2 regions of the Thermovibrio ammonificans HB-1 genome follow, and region 2 is predicted to be linked to the other one. Evidence: riboswitches for the same ligand, from Rfam matches in the RefSeq annotation. Region 2 holds a riboswitch; the other holds the start of a gene.
The links. Region 2 has a riboswitch for cobalamin ahead of metE (5-methyltetrahydropteroyltriglutamate--homocysteine S-methyltransferase). Riboswitches for the same ligand answer to the same signal wherever they lie in the genome.
Positions count from the first base shown of each region.

Region 1: linked by a shared signal. The riboswitch ahead of THEAM_RS09355 (helical backbone metal receptor) and the one ahead of metE (5-methyltetrahydropteroyltriglutamate--homocysteine S-methyltransferase) in region 2 are both predicted to bind cobalamin.

Region 1 is NC_014926.1:178,049-183,884, reverse strand. Features, by position in the region: gene THEAM_RS01005 (TonB-dependent receptor domain-containing protein) at 1-24, opposite strand, end outside; gene THEAM_RS01000 (ABC transporter ATP-binding protein) at 36-740, opposite strand; gene THEAM_RS00995 (FecCD family ABC transporter permease) at 727-1,629, opposite strand; gene THEAM_RS09355 (helical backbone metal receptor) at 1,620-2,372, opposite strand; cobalamin riboswitch at 2,404-2,588, opposite strand; gene THEAM_RS00985 (aminotransferase class I/II-fold pyridoxal phosphate-dependent enzyme) at 2,648-3,868, shown strand; gene THEAM_RS00980 (homoserine dehydrogenase) at 3,881-5,176, shown strand; gene pyrF (orotidine-5'-phosphate decarboxylase) at 5,173-5,836, shown strand, end outside.
Region 2 is NC_014926.1:1,515,133-1,520,968, reverse strand. Features, by position in the region: gene metE (5-methyltetrahydropteroyltriglutamate--homocysteine S-methyltransferase) at 1-1,190, opposite strand, end outside; cobalamin riboswitch at 1,314-1,502, opposite strand; gene THEAM_RS07870 (methyl-accepting chemotaxis protein) at 1,535-2,287, opposite strand; gene THEAM_RS07865 (oxygen-binding di-iron domain-containing protein) at 2,260-3,027, opposite strand; gene THEAM_RS09825 (hypothetical protein) at 3,246-3,368, opposite strand; gene THEAM_RS07860 (GNAT family N-acetyltransferase) at 3,459-3,731, shown strand; gene THEAM_RS07855 (class I SAM-dependent methyltransferase) at 3,731-4,519, shown strand; gene tpx (thiol peroxidase) at 4,612-5,118, shown strand; gene THEAM_RS07845 (ribonucleoside-diphosphate reductase subunit alpha) at 5,361-5,836, shown strand, end outside.

The DNA.
Region 1 (5,836 bases), 350 kb from region 2:
GAGGGCAAGAAGCTCTCTCCTCATCTCCTCACCTCCTAAACGTTTGGTTTTATGAAAAGGGAGTTGTCAATTTCCAAAACCTCAAATCCTCCACCGTAAAGCTCAGGAATCTGCTCCTTAAGGGTGCTTCTATCGCCGTAAAATAGCTGCTTTCCGTCTTTTAAACCGAGGAAACGGGTGCAGACCCGGGAGAGGAAGGTAAGGTCGTGGGAAACCACGAGAACAACCTTCCCCCGACCCAAAAGCTCCTTCACAAACCTGCCCAGCAGGGGCAGAACGGAAACGTCGAGGAAGGCAGAGGGCTCATCGAGGAGGTAAACATCAGGGTCAAGGGCGTAAAGCCTTGCAAGGAAAACCTTTACAAGCTCCCCGCCGCTTAAAGAAAGGAGGCTCCTGCCGGAAAGCCCGGCTATCTGAAAGTAGTCGAGGGCCTCTTCAACCTTAAAAGGGTTTGAAACAGAAAGAAGCAGAAACTCCTCCACCGTGTAGTAGCCGGAGCGGGAAAGAAGCTGGGGCAGGTAGTTAACGAGCTTCACTCTCTTTCCCACGGGAAGCTCTCTAACCTCCACTCCGTTCACCCTAACCGAGCCGCAGTAACTCAAAAATCCCCCGATACACCTCAAAAGGGTGGTCTTCCCCGAGCCGTTCTTCCCCACAACGCCAACAGAACTTCCGGCAGGCACCCTAAAAGAGACACCTTCCAAAACGCCTCTCCAGCCGAGTCCCCTAACCTCCAGCACCCTTAAACCTCCAGAGAATAAACAGGAAAACGGGAACCCCGAAAAGAGTAGTGAGAACCCCCACAGGCAGCAACGTCGGGTAGAGGAGCTCCCTGGCTCCAAAGGCAGACGTAACAAACAGACCTCCCCCTGCAAGGAAAGAGAGGGGAATCAACTCCTTAGAAACCCTAAACCCCAGAAAACGCAGAAGGTGGGGAACTATAAGCCCCAAGAACCCCACCACCCCGCACTTGGCAACAAAGAGGGCAAGCGCCGCCGAGGAAGCGGTCACCAGCAAAATCCGCTCACTCCGCGGGTTTACGCCGCTAAAGTAGGCCAGCTCATCTCCTAAGCTCAGAAGGTCTACGCTCCGCCACCTCGTAAAGGTAAAAAGAGTAGCAGCAACCGCCGCCCCTAAAAGCAGCAGCGCCTCCTTCAAAGAGAAGGGGGGCATGTATCCCAGCATAAAGAGAACGGCGTCCTGCAGAGTGTAGGCCGGCATAAGGGCGTAAACAATAAGGAGGAACGCCGACAACATGGCGCTCAACCCCACCCCGAAAAGTAAAAGGGCAAGGGCGTCTTTAAACAGTGAGTAGCCGAGCACCAACAGAAAAACCGAAAAGAGGCCGCCTACCAGAGCTCCAAGCTCTACCGGGAGGTGAAACAGAAGAGAAAGAGAAGCACCGAGAGCGGCACCGGAGGCCACTCCGAGGGTGTAGCCGTCTGCAAGGGGGTTCCTCAGGGCCCCTTGGAAAACCGCTCCGGAAACGGCCAGCACTCCCCCGTAGGAGAAAGCAACAAACAGCTGAGGCAGCCTAAGGGACACCAGAACCGCCTCGGAGGGAAGGCGGTAAAAGAGGAACAGGCCGGCAAGAGCAAAGTTAACCAAAACAAGAAAGACTACCTGCAAACTTCCCTCCCCAGGGTCTCAAGGCCCCTGATGAAAACGGGGCTGGGGTGAAGGAGCAGGTCTTTCAGGGGAAGAGCGTTAACCGTTCTAACCTTTTTCAAACAGGCCGGAAGCGAAACCTCGGAAAGGAGGACAACAACGTCGGGAGAGAGGCTGCACAGGTAGTCCCAAGAAACGGCCTCAAAGGCAGCATCGGGGTAAACCTTAGCTCCGGCAAGCTCTAAGGCCTCCCCTAAGTAACTTCTGCTCCCTGCAACGTAAGCCACCCTTTTTCCCAAAAGCAGAACCACCCGCTTCCCGGAAAGGCACCCGAGCTTCAGAACCGCCGCCCTCAGCTCGGCCTCAAACTCCGCCCTCTTTTGAGAACCGTTTCCCCCTAAAAGATTGCCGAGCCTCTCAACGGCAAACTCAACGTCTTTAAGGGTAACAAGCCTGAAACGCTCTACCTTCACGCCCCTGCTCTTTAAAAAGTCCAGGTAGCGCTCGGGGGTAAGGGTGGTGGCAACAACAAGGGTGGGCTTAAGGGAGAGTATGACCTCAACGTTCGGGTCCACAATTCCCCCTACCCGTTTCAGCCCCTTGCACTGGGGCACAGTACAGTAGCGGGTAACACCAACAAGCTCCTTCCCCGCACCTACAAAGAAGAGGGTTTCGGTAAGGGCAGGAGAAAGGGAAACGACCCTCTCGGCGGCCGACGCAGCAACCGAAACCAACAGAAAAACAAAGAGTAAAAGCCGAATCACCTCTCCTCCCCGCCCCGAACCCCCGCGGGGCAGTAGGCAGATTGCACGGGCCGGTCTCCCGGCTCGCAGGCCTTTAAAGGGCTTAACCTTCCCGGGAAGGCGGCTTATCACCTACCCTTCCCAGTGGTTAAACCCCGTTTTATACCTGCTCACGGTTGCGGGGACAGCGCCGGACTCTCACCGGACTTCCCGTTCACCCGTGCTGGCAAATTATACGGTTTAGGGCCTATAATAAGAATTCACCAAAAACCCTACTTAACGGTTTGGAGCAGAAAATGTCCAGGTTTCAGTTCGCCCGCATAGACAGGCTCCCCCCTTACGTTTTCGCCGTTGTCAACGACCTTAAGATGAAGCTGAGGCGGGCTGGGGAGGATATCGTAGACCTTGGAATGGGAAATCCCGACCTACCCACTCCCAAACACATAGTAGACAAACTGTGCGAGGCGGCACAGAACCCGAAGAACCACAGATACTCCCAAACGAAAGGACTCTACAAACTAAGGGAAGCCCTTGCCCTGTGGTACAACAGGAAATACAGCGTTGAACTGGACCCGGAAACGGAGGTGATAACAACAATAGGCTCCAAAGAGGGGCTTGCCCACCTGGCGCTGACGCTCATAAACCCGGGCGACGTTGCAATCGTTCCCACACCGGCCTACCCAATACACCCCTACTCAATTATCATAGCCGGCGGAGACGTCAGGAGCGTTCCGCTCCTCGACGAGGAAGACCACTTCAACGAAGAGCTCTTCTTAGAAAGAATAATAAAGGCTTACAAGGAGAGCTGGCCCAGGCCGAAAGTTCTAATTCTCAACTTTCCCCACAACCCCACAACGGCAACAGTGAGCCTCTCCTTCTTCGAGAAGGTTGTAGACTTTGCAAGGGAGAACAACCTGATAGTGATTCAGGATATAGCCTACGCAGAAATCGCATTCGACGGATACGTTCCCCCCAGCATCCTGCAGGTTAAAGGCGCAAAGGACGTAGCCGTAGAGTTCTACTCCCTCTCAAAAACCTACTCCATGGCCGGCTGGAGGGTCGGCTTTGCGGCCGGCAACAAGGAGATTATTCACGCCCTTTACAGGATGAAGAGCTACCTGGACTACGGAATGTTTCAGCCCATTCAGATAGCGGCAATAATCGCCCTGAAAGGGGATCAGTCGTGCGTTGAAGAGTACAGGAAAATTTACGAAAGTAGGCGCAACACGCTGGTTGAGGGGTTAAACAGAATAGGGTGGCACGTTGAAAAGCCCAAGGCTACTATGTTCGTTTGGGCTAAAATTCCCGAGAAGTTCCAGTCTATGGGCTCACTGGAGTTTGCGAAGATGCTGCTGCTGGACGGAAAAGTTGCGGTGTCTCCCGGAATAGGGTTCGGAGAGTACGGAGATAAGTACGTAAGGTTCGCCCTGGTGGAGAATGAGCTCCGTATAAAACAGGCCGTTAGAGGTATAAAGCGGGCCTTTGAGAAGTACGGCCTGAGAAACATCAAGGTTTGACCGGAGGAACGGTTGGACAGCTTTAAAGTGGGAATTGTGGGGTGCGGAACCGTAGGGGGAGGAGTTGTGAAGCTCCTCCTCGAGAACGGAGAGCTCATCAGAGAGCGAATAGGCCGCCCCGTAGAGATAGCCTTCGTTGCAGACCCTCAGAGAGAGAGGGCTCTGGCCCTTGGAGTCCCGAAGGAGAAAGTGTTCCCAGACGGAATTGAAGCCCTAAAAGCAGACTGCGACGCGGTTGTTGAGCTCATAGGCGGAACGGGCATAGCAAAGAGAGTTGTAGAAGAGGCCCTTAAAAAGGGGCGTCACGTGGTAACTGCGAACAAAGCCCTCCTTGCTGACTACGGCGAGGAGCTATTCAGGCTGGCGAAAGAGAACGGGGTATCTCTGAAGTTTGAGGCCAGCGTAGGCGGAGGAATCCCGGTTATAAAGGCGCTCCGGGAGGGACTTGCCGGAAACAGAATAGAGGCCATTTACGGAATCATAAACGGAACGGCAAACTTCATACTAACCCAGATGAGCCAAAGGGGCATCAGCTTCGAAGAGGCCCTTAAGGAAGCCCAAGAGCTGGGGTACGCAGAGGCAGACCCAACCCTCGACGTAGACGGCTACGACGCCGCCCATAAAATAGCAATTCTCGCAACCCTTGCCTACTGCAGATTTGTAAAAACCGAACAGGTATTCGTAAGGGGAATCAGGGAAATCACCCCCCTCGATATAGAGATAGCAAGGGAGGAGTTCGGATACGGGGTGAAGCTTTTGGCAATCACAAAGCTTGTAAACGGAGAGATAGAGGTAAGGGTTCATCCTACAATGATTCCCGAAAACCACATACTCGCAAGCGTTAACGGTGTGTTCAACGCCTGCTTTGTAGAGGGAGACTTTGTGGGAGAAACACTTTTCTACGGCAAAGGGGCCGGAAGGGAGCCTACCGCAAGTGCAGTTGTAAGCGACATAGTAGACCTTGCCCTGGGTAACACCTACGCCGTTCCCGAGTGCCTATTTAAAGGAGAGAACCTGCGGGTAAGAGAGCCCGAGGAGTTCACTTCAAGCTTCTACCTAAGGTTCACTGCGCTGGACAGGCCCGGCGTTTTGGCGAAAATAGCCAGCATCCTCGGAAAACACAACATAAGCATAAAAATGGCCCTCCAGAAGAGCATAGAGTTCGACGGAGGCGTGCCGGTAGTTATGACAACCCACCCGGCACCGAAAAAGGCCATCAGTCTCGCAATAAAAGAGATAGACGCACTCGACGTTATAGTTAAACCCACCTTTGTATGCATGATAGAGGAACTGGAGGAGAGAGCGTGAAACCCGAGTTGATAGTTGCCCTCGACTTTGACTCAAAGGAAAAAGCTCTGAAGCTGGTTGAAGAGCTGGGAAGCTCCGTCAAGCACTACAAGGTAGGACTGGAACTCTTCTCAAGGGCCGGAACCGAAGCGGTTAAAGAGCTATCTAAACTGGGTAAAAAAGTCTTTCTCGACCTCAAATACCACGATATTCCAAATACCGTAAAGTCTGCAGCAAAAGTTGCCATAGAGGCCGGAGTATTCATGTACAACCTCCACGCCCTCGGGGGCTTTGAGCTTATGAAACAGGTGGCCGAGTTTAACGCCGAATACGCAGAGAAAATCGGAGTAGCAAAACCGTTAGTTATAGCGATAACCGTACTTACCAGCATGAAGGAAGAAGACTTAAAAGAGGTGGGTATAGAGCGCAGCGTAAACGAAGAGGTTTTAAAACTGGCAGAACTTGCCAAGAGGGCAGGCCTCAACGGCGTGGTCTGCTCCGCCAAAGAGGTCCGTTTAATTAAGGAGAACTTGGGGGAAGATTTCCTAACTGTTACTCCCGGAATAAGGCCTACCTGGGCTGCTGCAAACGACCAGAAAAGAGTGGTAACCCCGAAAATGGCAAAAGCGCTCGGAACAGATTTCATAGTAATAGGAAGACCAATAACTAAGGCGGAAAACC
Region 2 (5,836 bases):
ATTGTGGTTGTTGGGAAGAGGGGGAGCTTCAGGACCTCCTGCTGCTTCTTCACCCTCTCGCTGTAGGCGGGCTTCCTCTCGAAGTCCTCCTCCTTGAGGTTTTGAACCCTCTCCCTCACCTCTTTGAGCTCGCCGAAAGAGCTTCCTACGCCTTTGCTCCAGCTGTTAAGCTCCTGGTCGCTTCCCTTAGCTATAAGGCTGAGCTCTTTCAGCTTCTCCTCTGCGAAGGCAACTTTTTCAAGGAGTCCTTCGGGCAGCGTTGCTCCGGCGAGGCTCACCGGCAGGTGAAAGAGGGGGGCGGCGTTTGTTGCAACAACCTCAAACCTTTCGGCAAGCTCCGCTAAAAGGGCCCTTTTAGCGGTGAGGTCTGCCCTCCAGACGTTTCTTCCATCTATAACCCCGGCAAAGAGCTTCTTGCCGCCCGGCTCTACCGTTTTGAGCTGCTTTAGGTTCTCTCCGCGGTCGTGGACAAGGTCAACGCCTACGCCGGAGACGGGAAGCTCAAACAGCCCGGCAAGGTTATCTACGCTGTCGTAGTAGGTGAAGAGGTTTACATCTCCGGGGAACCTCTCAAACTCGCCGTAGGCTTCCTCTACAGCCTTCCACTCCTCTTTACTTAGCTCAAGAACGAAGGCCGGGTCGTCGAGGTGAATCGACTCAAATCCCCTCTCTACGGCGTAGTCAACGAGGGTTTTTGCAACCTCTTTAAGGAGCTCCCCGAAGGCCCCCTCGGGCAGGTTCTTTGAAAGCTTCAGAAACGTAAGCGGGCCTATCAGGTGTGCGTTCCTCTTAACCCCTTTATGCCTGTCCCACACCGGAACCGTCGCCTTAAACTGGGGCCGCTTGCCCTCAAAGTCCGGAACCAAATAGTGGTAGTTGGTGTTGAACCACTTTGTCATCTCCAGGGCGTTTTTGCCCCTGCACAGCTGGAAGTACTCCTCCAGGCTCTCGGCCCTGTAAAGCCCGAGGATGAGCGCCGTGTCGAGCATGGGGTCGTAAAGGGTCATCTCCCCCCGGGGGAAGTTGTCTACGTGGGCTGCGTAGCTCTCCTCCCTCTTCTTGTTGAGCTTCTCGATGCCGGTTAGAAGCTCCTCTTCCGTTACTTTTCCGGCCCAAAAACCTTCAATGAGCCTCTTGAACTCCCTCTGCTTCCCGAGCCTCGGGAAGCCGTAAGCGTAGGTTTTGATCATACTTACCTCCTGCGGCGTTTTGGGTTTAAACGCCTGCAGGCGGTTCAACGGCGGGAAAAAGAAAAAGGAAACCCCTTCTCTTTCCCGCGTCCCGAACCCCCGCAGGACGCGAAGGGGTAGGTGTTCACCTACCCATCACGGGCCGGTCTCCCGGCTCGCAGGCTTCTTAAAGGGTTTAACCTTCCCAGGAAGGCGGCTTATCACCTTTCCTTCCCAGTGGTTAAACCCCCCGAGTTTTTGCCTGCTCACGGTTGCGAGGACAGCGCCGGACTCTCACCGGACTTCCCGTTCACCCGTGACGGTGTCAATTTTAAAGAGTTTTCCGTAAAAGGCAACAAAGGGGCCTAACTTCCCCTCCCCCTTAAAGTCGCAGAGAGCTTTACAATCCCCTTTGCCACCCTCTCCTTGGCGCCGCTTAAAACCGAGAACACCCTCTCTAAGGCCTTGGAAATCCCCGACAGCCCCTTTAACTCTTTTATTATCTCGCTCTGTTGCCGGTTAACCTCTCCCAACTCGTCCGATATCTTAATAACCCGGTTGATGTCGTTAACGAGGGTGTCGAGCTTCTTCCTCACCTCCTCCATCGCCTCTATGTTTCCCTGGATGTTCTTCAGCGTCGGCTCAATCTCCCTTTCGAGCTCCTTAATCTCGTGGAGGATTTTGAACGTTTTCTTTGCCATATCCCGTATCTCGTTGGCAACAATGGCAAACGTTCTGCCGCTCTCTCCTGCCCTCGAGGCCTCTATAGAGGCGTTTATGGCAACCAGCTCTATGTGGGAGGCTATGTTCTCTATGCTATAGAGCTGGCGGTTTATGTGGCTCATGTTCTCTATGAGCTTCCGGTACTCAACCGAAGCCCTTGAAAGCTCTTCCACTATCGGTTTAAAGTCTTCCATAAACTTCTGAAAGTTCCGGGAAATTTCGCTTAGGGTCTGAATATCCCTCTCCATGTTCTCGCTGTTTTTCAGGAGCGTTCTCTCCACATCGCTTACCAGCTTGTTCACAGTTTGGGAAGTTTTACTCAGCGACAGAACGCTCCTTTCAAGGTCCGAAAGGGCCTCGAGTACCTCTACAGGGATATCAGGTCTGTTCCGCATTTCAGGTTCTCCAAGAACTTAAAGAAGTTTTTAACGTGCTCTTTGGGAATCAGGGCGCCGTGCTGGGGCAGAATCGCCTCCAGTTCCAGCTTCTCCACCCTTTTAAGCCAAGCCCTTACCGCTTTGTTGTTTGCCATAAGGAGCTTGTGGGGGCCGTAGAGGAACTCCATGTGCTTTATCCAGTCTTCAACCACAAGGTAGTTAAAGTTGCCGAGCGCTATCCCGATATCGCCGCTGAAGAGGAACCTGCTTATGGGGTCGTAAAGGGTAAAGTGGTTCGGAGAGTGAAGGTAGTGGGCCGGAATAGCTTTAACCCCTATTTTCCCGACCGGTATGGTTGCTCCCTCGGAGGGTATGGGAAAGGCGTTTTTCTCTATATCCTCAACCCCGAAGTGGGGCAGGAACCGAACCCAGAGCTCCCCTATCGCTATTTTGGCCTGGGGGCACACCTCCTTCCACATGGGGATTGAGCCGCACACGTCCGGGTCTTGGTGGCAGAAGTAGAGGAACTTTATAGACTCAAGGGAGGTATACTTACAAACCTTCTGAACCAGTTGTGGAAAGAGGTGGTAGCCTCCCGGGTCCACTATCAGCCCCTCTCCGTCGCTTATAACCAGGTAGGAGAGGACGTCTACCGAACCCTCTTGTGCTCCCTTCGTTCCGAGGTAAACAACCGTGTGTCTGCTGTCGGAATAGAGAACCGCGTCTGCGTTGGGTTTCAGCTTTTTGGGAAGCGCCATAACAGACTCCTTAGCTCTTCGCTTAAAATCTAAAAATCTTGATTCACTATTATAGTCCTTGATTCTTTAATTGTGTAGGGATAACTTTAAAAGATTCTATTTATATTTGATAATAGAAGAAACTGATTGGAGAGTAGCGAGGGCGGTTAATTTTGTGATTCACCGTTTTTGCGGTTAAAAGAGGGAGCGGAGGAGGAGATGTGATTTTAGTTAAAAAACTAAAATTTAAAGTTTTTCTTCTTTTCCTCTAAAACCGAGTCCAGCACTTCGTAGAGCTCTTCAAGACCGTACCAGAGCACCGTAAAGGAGAGTGTGATTAAGAATATGGCGGTTAAAGACATCTCCCCCTCGTCGGAATTTAGTTGAGGGCCTAACAAATTCTATATTAGTATTATCGGTTCAATCGGTCAAGTTTTAACAGGGAGGTTGCCGTGAAAATAGAGGTTGAGAAGGGTAGGGTTGTCGCCTTCCTGGAGGACGGACAGGAGGCCTTTATAACTTTCGGCGTTGAGGAGAGTGAAAAAGTTGTTGTTGTAAGCACTACTTTTGTTCCCGAGAGCCACAGGGGTAAGGGGATAGCCGGAAAACTTACCGCCGAGCTTGTGAAGTGGGCCGACTCTAACGGCTACAGAATCTACCCCCTGTGCTCCTATACCAGAAAGTTCCTCGAGAGAAAGAGGCCGGACTTAATAGTGGAGAGGTGATGGAGGTTGTAGTTACCACAGACCGAAGGCCGAAACCGGAAGTTGTTGAAGACGCAAAGACCCTTGCGGAAAGGCTGAACGCCCCCTTTGTTAAGCGCAGGCACAGAACGGTAAACAGCATCAGGAGGGAGTTCGGCAGGGCGGTTCTCGTTGTGGGCAACGACCACAACCTTACCCTTCACACCTTGAAGGGGCAGAAGCTCTTCTTCCACCCGGGGCTGTTTAAAATCAGGCTTCTCAGTTACCTTTCGGGGGGCCGTGAGGCCATGGTAGAGGCCATGGGCATAGGGGAGGGAGACTCGGTTCTCGACTGTAACCTCGGCCTTGCCCAGGACGCCCTCCTTTCGGCCTTTGTCACGAAGAGGCCGGTTGTGGGCGTGGAGATAGACCCGGTTATCTACGAGATAGTGAAGAGGGGCCTTAAGAGCTACAAGCCCGAAGGGAAGCTCAAGCAGGCGGAGTTTGCCTTCTCCCTGGTAAAGCCCGTGCTCTCTGATAACCTGATCTTTTTGAAGACTCAGCCCGATAACTCCTTCGACGTTGTTTACTTCTCTCCGATGTTCGTTAAGCCCAAGTGGAAGTGCGACGTTATGATGCCGTTTAGGGAGGTTGCACCTAAAGGGTTTGTTACTCCCGAGCTTCTCAGGGAAGCAGAGCGGGTGGCGAGGCGAAGGGTCGTTATAAAGGTGAACAAGGGGGTTAGGGAGCTCTTCCCCTTTTTGGCAGACTACGAGCCGCAGCCCAGCTCTACGAGGGTGGAGTATTTGGTGAAGGAGCTTCATAAGTAGTAACTGTTATCGTTAAGGCTCGATTTCCTCTTGAAACTCCGAAACTTTTTTATTAAAGTTATCGGGAAAACAAAACCGATTGAGGAGGAGGTATGGCCGAAACTGTAACTTTGAAAGGAAACCCCGTAACCCTTGCCGGGCCCGTTGTTAACGTGGGAGATGAAGCTCCCGTTGCCTGCGTTGTAAAGAGCGACCTGTTGGAGAAGCAAATCGGCGGCAAGAAGGAGAAGGTTCAGCTTATCATCACCGTTCCCTCACTCGATACCCCCGTGTGTGAAACGGAGACGAGGAAGTTCAACGAGATGCTCAAGGACCTTGATGTAGACGTTACCGTTGTTTCTATGGACCTTCCCTTTGCCGAGAAGCGCTTCTGCGAGAGCTTCAACGTCTCCAACGTAGACGTTGCCTCCGACTTCAGGTACCGCGACATGGAGAAGTTCGGCGTTCTCATTGCCGAGGGTGCCCTTAAGGGACTCCTTGCAAGGGCCGTGTTTATCGTAGATAAGAGCGGAAAGGTCTGCTACAAGCAGCTGGTTCCGGAAATCACCCAGGAGCCCAACTACGACGAAGTCCTCTCTGCCCTTAAGAGCGTTCTTTAATCTCTTCCCCGCCTCCTTGAAGGGGGCGGGAAAATTTTGTAACCCTCCCTACTGCTCCCCCCTGTTGAACCTGAAGTGCCCTTAAGACAAAGAGAGGAAGGTTTTGAAATAGATTTAAAATTCTAAAAAGCGAATTTAATCGGCTTCTTAATAACAGCCAGAATCAGGGTCTACTCCGCTCCCCACTTGAAAAGGAGACCCCGGCTGCCGTTAAATAGATGGGGTAACAATCGGGAGGTGCCATGACCAGGATAACGGTAGTTAAGCGGAAAGGGGACAGGGAGCCGCTCTCCATCGAGAAAATCAGGAAGGTTATCAACTGGGCTGCCCAAGGGCTGGCCGTTAATACTCTGAAGCTGGAGGCCAAGCTCAAGCTCCACTTCTTCGACGGCATAACAACGAGGCAGATACACGAAGCGGTTATAAACACCGCCCTTTCTCTAACAACCCCCGAGGAGCCCGACTGGCGGATTCTGGCAGGCAGGCTCTTCATATTCAACCTCTACAAGGAGGTCTCTATAAAGAGGGGAACCAGTAAGCTCGCCTACGTTGGCGGGGGAGAGGAGTATTTAAAGGTTGTTAAAGACCTTGTGGATAAAGGCCTTTACACGAAGGAGCTTCTTGAAAAGTACTCCGAGGAAGAGCTCGTAGAGGCGGGCGACTACATAAAACAGTCTTACGACTTCCTCTACGACTACGCAGGGGCCAACCTCCTCGC